2 regions of the Eubacterium maltosivorans genome follow, and region 1 is predicted to be linked to the other one. Evidence: riboswitches for the same ligand, from Rfam matches in the RefSeq annotation. Region 1 holds a riboswitch; the other holds the start of a gene.
What was found. A riboswitch is a leader RNA that binds a small molecule or an ion and turns the genes downstream of it on or off. The one in region 1 is predicted to bind cyclic di-GMP.
Positions count from the first base shown of each region.

Region 2: it holds a riboswitch for cyclic di-GMP, as region 1 does, so the genes downstream of both, CPZ25_RS10905 (type IV pilin protein) here and CPZ25_RS05915 (M60 family metallopeptidase) in region 1, are expected to answer to the same signal.

Region 1 is NZ_CP029487.1:1,193,297-1,198,086, reverse strand. It holds gene pstA (phosphate ABC transporter permease PstA) at 1-164, shown strand, start outside; gene pstB (phosphate ABC transporter ATP-binding protein PstB) at 176-937, shown strand; gene phoU (phosphate signaling complex protein PhoU) at 949-1,629, shown strand; cyclic di-GMP riboswitch class I at 1,779-1,866, shown strand; gene CPZ25_RS05915 (M60 family metallopeptidase) at 1,984-4,790, shown strand, end outside.
Region 2 is NZ_CP029487.1:2,274,352-2,279,141, reverse strand. It holds gene CPZ25_RS10920 (PIN domain-containing protein) at 1-203, opposite strand, end outside; gene CPZ25_RS10915 (hypothetical protein) at 187-444, opposite strand; gene CPZ25_RS10910 (O-antigen ligase family protein) at 775-2,043, shown strand; cyclic di-GMP riboswitch class I at 2,321-2,414, shown strand; gene CPZ25_RS10905 (type IV pilin protein) at 2,594-3,016, shown strand; gene CPZ25_RS10900 (type II secretion system protein) at 3,377-3,601, shown strand; gene CPZ25_RS10895 (type IV pilin protein) at 3,799-4,257, shown strand; gene CPZ25_RS10890 (prepilin peptidase) at 4,413-4,790, shown strand, end outside.

The sequences.
Region 1 (4,790 bases):
CGCCGGGGAGCACACTGACGGTTCAGGCCTACTATGTGGCTAAAGAGGAAGGAAATATCGAACTGGCCTGTGCTATTGGTATTATTATTGTATTGATTGTCATTGTATTGAATATTTTATCAAGACTGGCAGCGGACAAGCTGGATGTTGCCCATAAAAAATAGACGAGGTTAAAATGGATAAGAAGAAAAAATTTGATGTGAAGGATCTGGATTTGTATTATGGTGATTTTCAGGCCTTAAAAAAAATCAATATTGATATTTATGAAAATGAAGTGACCGCTTTTATCGGCCCGTCAGGCTGTGGAAAATCTACATTTCTGCGCTGTCTGAACCGCATGAATGACTTAATTGACTCGGTTCGTATCGAGGGGACCCTGAATTTTGACGGTAAAAATATCTATGAAAAAGATACGGACGTTATCCAGCTCAGAACAAAGGTGGGCATGGTTTTCCAAAAACCTAACCCGTTTCCGATGAGTATCTACGATAATATCGCCTATGGTCCAAAATGCCAGGGCTTGAAAGATAAGAAGAAACTTGATAAAATTGTACACGACAGTCTGGTAGGAGCGGCTCTGTGGGATGAAGTCAGCGACCGTCTGGGCAAATCCGCCCTCGGCCTTTCCGGTGGGCAGCAGCAGCGTCTGTGCATTGCCAGGACCATCGCCATGCAGCCAGAGGTTATCCTGATGGATGAGCCAACCTCGGCCCTTGACCCAATTGCTACTTCAAAAATTGAAGATTTGATGGAGGAGCTTAAAAAGGACTACACCATTATCATCGTCACACATTCCATGCAGCAGGCTGCCAGAATTTCAGACAGAACCGCTTTCTTCCTTATGGGAGAAATTATTGAGTACAATGAGACAAATACTATTTTCATGAATCCAGAAGATAAACGGACTGAGGATTATATTACCGGCCGATTTGGTTGATAAAGGAGCGAATGATGCGAGAAGTTTATAACGAAGAATTAAAAACCATTAAGAATGAAATTTTATTGATGTCTTCCCAGGCAGAACGCATGCTGTCGGATTCGATTACGGCGCTGGAAGAACAAAATGTCAAGCTGGCCAGAAGCGTCATCAGCCGGGATGACATTGTGGATTTAAAGGAAATCCAGCTTCAGCAGATTGTCAGCGAGGTGATTGCGAGGCAGCAGCCCGTCGCAGGGGATTTGAGAAGACTTTCCTCCACCTATAAAATTATTACAAATCTTGAAAGAATCGCTGACCTGGCGGTGAATATCTGCCAAAAGGTGATCTGCCTGCGTAAGGAAGAGTACTATAAAAAACTGGACAATATCCCGCAGATGGCAAAGATGGTGGAAGATCAGCTTAAAATGTGTATTCAGGCTTATATTGACGAGGATATCAGCAAGATGGATGATGTGATCCGTTATGAGGATGAAATCGACCGTTTGAACAATACCCTGCACAGCGACTGCATCGCAGAGATCAACCAAAATCCGGAAATGGCGCTTCAGGCTATGAGCTTTTCTTTTATAGGGAGCCATTTGGAAAGAATTGGTGATCATGCCACTAATATTTTTGAGACCGTCTATTTTATTGTCACTGGAAATTATATGGATTTTAATGACTTAAATACAATCCCAGAGGACGAATAAACCATAGGTTTTATCCTGGACCAGAGTAGATTTTTGCGCTGGTCTTTTTTTTATTTATGCAAAATAATCAAAGAATCTTGACGAAAAGAATCGTGCTTGATATAATGAGGCATAATCTATACTGATTTTAATTTAATAACGTTTTTAATATGTAAAAAGGGCAAATCTGCTGAAAGGCAGAGACGCAAAACTAAAGGGCCTAAAGCCGTTAAACGACGATGGCAGCCAGTTGCTACAGCAATCCATGATTAGTAGGTGGATACCCCACGGCTGCGCCCTTTTGCAGCCGTTTTTTATTTTTAGAAACAGGATTAATTAAAGATCATTCATCAGAATAAGGAAAGGGAAAAGAACATGAAAAAATGGTTGGCTTGTTTTATGTCCGTTGTGATGCTGTTTGCGAGCTTTCCGATATCCATTTTGGCAGAGGAAACTGTACAGGAGACCTCCTCCGAAACTGCGGAAACGGATATTGTGACGGAAAATCAGGAAGAGGCCGGGCCAGAGGAAGCCTTGGAGGGCATCTCCTCTTTGGCAGATGAAGCTTCAGAGCCGCAGGCGGAAGATGAAAAAGACAGCATGATCCGCACTGGCGGATCCGCTGAACTTGTCGGGAATATGGAGGTGGAAATCCATTTTGCCCAGCCCAAGACAAAGCTGCTTGAAACCGCTGTCCTGACACTGGCTTCCGATGACGGCACCGTAAAGGAAATCCTATTAAAAGATATCGTAAATGAAAAAATCTTAACTGATTTTGGCGGCAGGAGCATTCAGTACAAAACCTTGCTTTTTGATAAAGCTTCCGATAACGGGGAGAGCAGCAATGTTTTTTACGATGCACAAAACCCAGATGCAAAAATTTATTTTGCCAATGTCAATTTGTATAATCTGCCAGTCGGCGACTATACAATAACTGTTTCGGATATGGGGATAATCCCTGTGCAGGCACGGGTACGCCTTGAGGGAAGCTCGAAACGTGTCGAGTTTATGGACGGTGCAGTTTTAGCTGGAGACGTAGATAGTAACGGTATTATTGACGATGCCGACTACGACGCTGTCATGAAAAAGCTGGGCTCCTCCGAAACCGATTATGATCTTAATGGAGATGGACTTGTCGATATTGTCGATCTGGTCTATCTGCAGGAAAATATGGGCGAGGCCTATGATGCCGAAAAGGTACAGATCAGTGATACGTCCCCGATTGTGGATCCGGGAAATGTGGTCATTGAAAAAAATGTATCCAATCCTGTCGTGGTTAAAAGCGGTGATATTGCTCAGCTTTTCAGCACGGCTTCTGACCAGGCAGCATCAGTCCAGTTCGCCAAAGAGGATGAAGGTGTGATTTCTGAGGAAGCGCCGCTGGAGATTCCGCTTGTCATGCAGGAACCCGTCAAGGCAACAGAACTGCGGATTGCCCCCAATGAACTAGGCCTTGAAAATGCGCCCAGAAGGGGACGTGTTGAGGTGGTCGATGAATTCGGGGAAAAAGAAACCCATAGTTTTGACCTCCAGGACAAAGTGGATTATCTCTTTTTAACCGATGAAGCTTCCCCGTCGACCATTGTCATTAATTTGGATAAACAGGTAGCCATCAAAAAGGTTACCATCTTTGTGACAGAGACCAATAAGGCGAGCAGCAATCTTGCGGAAATCTCAAAAGTTGAATTTTTAAATAATACCAAGGATAAAATCGTTGAGCAGGTTACGAGCATACCTGCAAATGTCAAAGTGGTTTCTGGCAACGAAAGTCTGACGGTCAGCTGGGAGGCACAGCCCAATGTAACCGGCTATGAAGTAAAGATGAGTTTTACAAACCCTAAAACCGGTAAAAATGAGACTACGCTGACTGCAGTGGATGGAACTTCTCTGACAATTAACGATTTAATCAATTTTGTGGCATATAAAATTTCAGTACAGTCGGTTAACCGTTCCGAAAGCGGAAATTGGGAAAGTGGTTTCAGTGCTCTGGTTATCGGAACGCCAATGCCAACCTCAGTGCCTGAAAGGCCAGAGGGTATAACCTTAAAAGGCGGATACCGCCAGATCACTGTCAATTGGGAAAAACAGAAAAATTCTACCGGATATAATGTCTATTACCGTGAAAAAGGGATGGGCGACTATATAAAGGCCGGGGATTTGAGCGGCACCAGCTATGTAATTGAAAACCTTAAGGACCAAGCTGAATACGAGGTCTATCTGACAGGCTATAACGCTATTGGAGAAGGCGCAAAATCGCCGGTATACACCTGCGCGACCGAGTCCATTGATCCGCCGGTCACTTCGAACTATAAGCTGATTAACCGGGCCGGAGAGGTGAACCAGCCGACTGCTCACATCAAAGATGTCACATATCCTTATTTAAAGGAGAGTGATTACGAGAAAGCTTTTGATAAGTTTGATATTGTAGATAATGATTACACCTCATACTGGAACTATGGCGGCTGGAACGCTGGCGGCTGGGCCGGCGCCCTGCAGGCACCGGTCGTTGAATTTGACCAGTCTTATGAGATGAATGATATTGTGCTGGTGCGTGGCGAAGGCGAGCCGAGCACTTACAATGCTTATATGAAAATCCGATGGTGGGATGAAAAAGGACAGGCTCACGACCTGAATATCGGCAATAATTTTGCGGTTCAGTCTAAAAAAAGCACGAACGGCAAAGAATATTACCGTATCCGCCTAAACGAAAAAATTAAGCCTGTCAAAATTCAGATTAACCCGGCGCTTTATTGGGCTGGCGCGCCAAATGCACGCTGCCGGATTTCAGAAATAAAATTTTATGAATATGATAGTTTGGCAGATGAGACAAATGCCCTGTTTGTGGATGATTTACATGTGGAGCTGAAAGACAGCATAACGATGGAATATGTTGATAAGCTTATTGAGCGGGCCAATACGCCGGACCCTGTCAGCGGTGAATTTCATCCGGATAAGGATTCCATTCTTTCTGAGCTGACATTGGCAAAGGCTATTTTGAGCGAAACAAACATCGACGATACCATGCTTGTGGACCAGAATGTGTCAAACGCTAAAAATGGAAACTTAGGCTTTGCAATGGCTTTGAATGATTTTCAGCCTCTTGGCCTTGCAGCCAGAGCGGGTGATACTATTAATGTCTATGTGGGAACAGAGGGAAATGTCCTGCCACAGCTTGTTTATAC
Region 2 (4,790 bases), 1.1 Mb from region 1:
TTAATAAAGTAAAGAAGTCCTTCAGAGATATCCTCTCGGGAAACAGAATAAACTTTCTCTAAAACATATACAATTTCTGCCAGAACTTCGATGCTAAGGGAAACCGTTTCTTTTTGAAGAATTTCTTCTACCTCATTTGCCATTTCCTCATTATCGTTTAAAATAAAACGAAGAACGGCATTTGCATCAAAGAGTATCGTCATTGGTATGCTTTTCCTTTACAGCATTTGACCATGCGTTTTTTTCTTGAACGATTTTCTGCGGATTGGCATATTTTGCAAAAAGCCCTCTTGAAGAACCTTTTTTTGCCGTTAATCGTGCGAGTTCCTTTTCATCGGCATATTCGTCTAAAACTGTTATTTTAACAAGCTGATTTTTTTTCAAGCGCAGCTTTTCAAGGGGTAAAATATTTTTTCCGTCATAGTAACCTTTTGATGCCAGCATATGATCGCCTCCTGTTTAGATGATTTAACTTTATTATAGCTTATTTTGAGACGTGCCACAAGTTAAACTCAGCGATTCTTAATTGTCTTTAAAACACATCCCGAAATCCCGAAAAGGCGCCGGCGGTGATTGCCGGCGCCTTTTGGTGTGTTGGGCCCAGCTTTCCAGGCTTCTACAGTTCTTTAGAGACATCCGTAAATTGAGCAAATAAAGCTTGAGAAAGATCCGCCTTTAGCGGGGTGTAGCAAGCAGAGATATAAAATTGACAATTCAAGAGGTGCTTATGAATAAAATATGCTACAATTAAAAAAACAGATGTTGAGGAAAACGATGAGAAAATTCGAACTTCAAACAGCAGTCTCCACAGTACTGGCCATTATTGCCGGGGCAGTGCCGCTGATCATTGTGCCGCCCTTTGGCGATACCCTGTATATGCCAAAGCTGATGACCATTGAGGTACTGGTTTTTGGTCTGCTGCTTTTATATGTGCGGCCCATTACCGCATATTTTAGCGAGAAGCCCAAAATACCGCTGCCGGTAAAGCTTGTGCTGCTGTACCTGTTGTGCGTGACCGTCACGCTTCCCTTTTCGACGGATATCATGCTGTCGCTTAAGGGGCGGTCCTTTCGGCTGGAGAGCTACTCCGCTATTTTGTTTTATGGTATTTTAATGATGCTGGGGGCTTTTTTCTATACCTTTAAGCGCTGGCATGTACGGTTATACGCCGTGGGCGTATCCTGTGTGGCTGTTTATGGCATCTTTCAGAAATTTGGGCTGGATTTTCAGCCACAGGACCCTTTAATGTACGGCGGCCCAGGCGCATCCTATGCTACCATCGGCAACCCTAATTTTCTGGGCTCATTTTTGACATTGGCGCTGCCAATTCTCTTATACGCCTTTATCAAAGGGCCAAGGGCTTACCTTCTGCCCTGCGGGCTGGTCTATTTCTGCCTGCTGTGCACCAATACCCGCGGCGCTTGGATTGGCAGCTTTCTGGGGTTTGTGCTGCTGGGCGTGTTTCTGCTGAGAGAAAAAGAAAACCGCCGCCGCTTCGCAGTGGCGAGCGGTGTGTTTGTGCTTTTAACCTTTATTTTCCTGTTTGTGAATACAGGTTTTGGCGCGCGGTTTCTCAGTGTTTTTACGGATTTGTCGAAGATCATCAAGGGAAACGACTGGGAAAAGGGCGGATCATACCGGCTTTTTATCTGGTCAAAAACCCTTGAGCTTATCAAGCTGCGTCCCCTGACCGGCTTTGGCATTGAGACCCTGGGCAAGGTGATGGGCCAGTATTTTGAGCGTGATATTGTAAGGGTGACCGGACACCACCTGGTCATCGACCGTGCCCATAATGAGTACCTGCACATTGCTGTGAGCAGCGGAATCCCTGCGGCTTTTACTTATCTGGCCTTTGAGGGGACGACGCTGTACCAGGGCTTTAAAAGCTGGCGGCAGTCTCCCATGCTTATACCGCTTGTCTGCAGCGTGTCTGCTTATATGGCCGCTTCCTGTTTCAACATTTCTGTGGTGACCGTGGCGCCTGTTTTCTGGATATTTTGCGGAATAATGGTGCGGTTAAGCAATAAAATCAATCAAATTTGAATATGATTTAAGGAAATAAAAAATTGAAAAATTTTTGAAAAAGATTGAGTGTTTTACTCAAATTGTGCTGTTTTTACCATTAGTTTAATATTGGTGGTAAATGAAACAGCATTTATAATAACTTATAGCTATAAGAAAAGCGAAAAATGCAGATTTGTATGGTTTTAAAAGTGTGCAAACCTGTATTAATGGTGAATGACATGAACCTTTTAGAATATTTAAAAGTAACTGGTTTTTATAGTTCTTGACAAATGTCCGAATCAGTTGTAGAATAGAATTGTTCAAAAGGCAAAGCGGAGCGAAAGCCCGTGGCGCAAAACTACAGGGTCTACGTCGGCAGCTCCAGGCCGATATGACAGCCAGCTGCCAAAACGGTGGATGGCCGAAAACTCCTGTTTGGTTTCCGGCTGTTTTTATTTTTTGAGCAGCCTTTAACAAAAAGGACTGCTGGGGCAAGTAATGACAATGTTTATAACCGTCATGGCGCGGACGGTTAAAATAAAGGTTTATATTTAAAGGTAAACAAGAGAACATAAAAGGAGAGATGTAAATGATTCAGATGATTAACAAGCTGAAGAAAAACCAGAAAGGTTTTACTTTAGTTGAACTCATTGTTGTATTGGTTATTTTGGCAATTTTAGCAGCGTTCACGATTCCGGCGATGTTGGGGTTTATTGAAGATGCAAAAGGAAAAGCTTATGTTTCACAAGCAAGAGAAGTGTACTTAGCAGGACAAACTGTGGCTACAGAACAAACGCTTGCGGATGGTACCGAAATTACAAGTACTGGAACTGGCCCAGCGGCTACTGCTGTAAAAGATAAATTAAACAGCGATATCCCTGCAAGTGCTACATGGACTATTAAAATAGGTGATGGCTCGAGAATAACAAAAGTAGAATATAAAGACGGTGGATTCACAGTTACGATTGATGAAACGGTATCCGGTGGCAATGCAGTAATTAAAAAAGATTAAAACGATAAATGTTTAGTAAAAGATAAAGATATACCTGTTGCTTTTTAAAAAAAGTAAATAATCAAGGCCGAGCTTGCAGCGCCGCAGCCGGCCTTTTCTCCCATTTTAACAGGCGCTTTTTTTATTGCCGAAAGAAAAACAAAATATAGTGGACAGCTGATCGTTGATAGTGGATAGTTTTGGAACAAATTTGCGCGGCAAATTTGATTTAGATCAAATTGCCTTTGTCAATTTGTACATTAACTATCAACTGTCCATTATCAACGATCAACTGCTTTTCAGGATTTCGGGAGGGGTTTTTTAATGGAAAATGAAGAATGGCACAGCAGGATTCCGATTTTCTGAACAGGGGGCAGGAAAATGAAGTTTCTAAAGCAAAGATTAAAGCACAATGCGCAGTCCCGTTCGGGCTTTACCTTAGTCGAGCTGATCGTGGTGCTGGTGATCCTGGCCATTTTAACCGCCTTTACCATCCCTGCCATGCTGGGGTTTGTGGAGGACGCCAAAGGAAAAGCCGCCATTGCAGAAGCCAGAGAGGTTTATGTGGCAGCACAGTCGGAAGCTCCGCCGAAGTCACAAAAATAAAATAACCCTCCAACCCGTATCCCGAAAAAACAGTGGATAGTTGACAGTTGATAGTGGATAGTTTCGGAACCTTTTTGCATAGCAAAAAGGAGTTAAATAGCGGCCGCAGGCCGCATCGAATCAAATCCGCACGGCGGATTTGCACCAAAACTATCCACTATTCACTGTCAACTCTCAACTAAAAAAGAGGTGCCCCCATGACCCTTCGCCGCAAACTTAAAATGCTCATCAAAAGCCCCTCCGGCTTCACCATGATGGAGCTCATCACCGTCATTGTGGTCATTGCCCTGCTGGCAGTGATCATCATTCCGGGGTACCTCCATTTTATCGACGACGCCAAAAAGGACGCGGCCATTGCCGAGGCCAGAACCATCTACCTGGCGGCTCAGATACGGGCCACAGAGTTTAAATCCGCCGAAACAGCGGAAAACCCCTACCGCATACCAGACGCGAACGACCTTCGGGATCTGGTGGGGCCAGACAACATCTACGAAGGGGTCACAAAGCTGACCATTGTGGACGACAACCGGGACGGTACCATTGATAAAATTGAGATGATTAAAAATAACATCAATGTTATAATTGAACCAGGAAAGCGCGTTGTGGTTGACGGGAAGGAAGTTTCAGCCTACAAAGGAGAAACAGACGTCAAGTAGCGAATGATAATAACAGTGGATAGTTGATAGTGAGTAGTTAAGGAACAAAATCACTCTGTGATTTTGAATTCAAATCAAATTTGCAAAGCAAATTTGTTCCGTAACTATCAACTATCCATTATCAACTATTCACTAAAAAGCCTGGAGGTTCATCTTTGGAAGATTCTTTAACCTTAATCTATTTTGTATTGTATGCCTTTGTCTTTATCTTTGGCTGTATGATTGGCAGCTTTTTGAATGTGGTGATCTACCGGGTGCCCATTGGCATTTCCATTGCCAGGGGCCGGTCCTTTTGCCCAAACTGCGGCAAGCCCATTGCGTTTTATGATAATATCCCACTGCTCAGCTATCTTTGGCTGCGGGGAAAATGCCGGAAATGTGGGGCGAAGATTGCGCCGCGGTATTTCTTTACCGAGCTATGCGGCGGGCTGCTGGCCCTGCTCATGGCCTGGCACTATGATTTTGGGCTTCAGGCAGTGGTTGGGTTTGCGGTGGCGGCCATTTTATTGGCGGTTACCCTCATTGATTTCGAT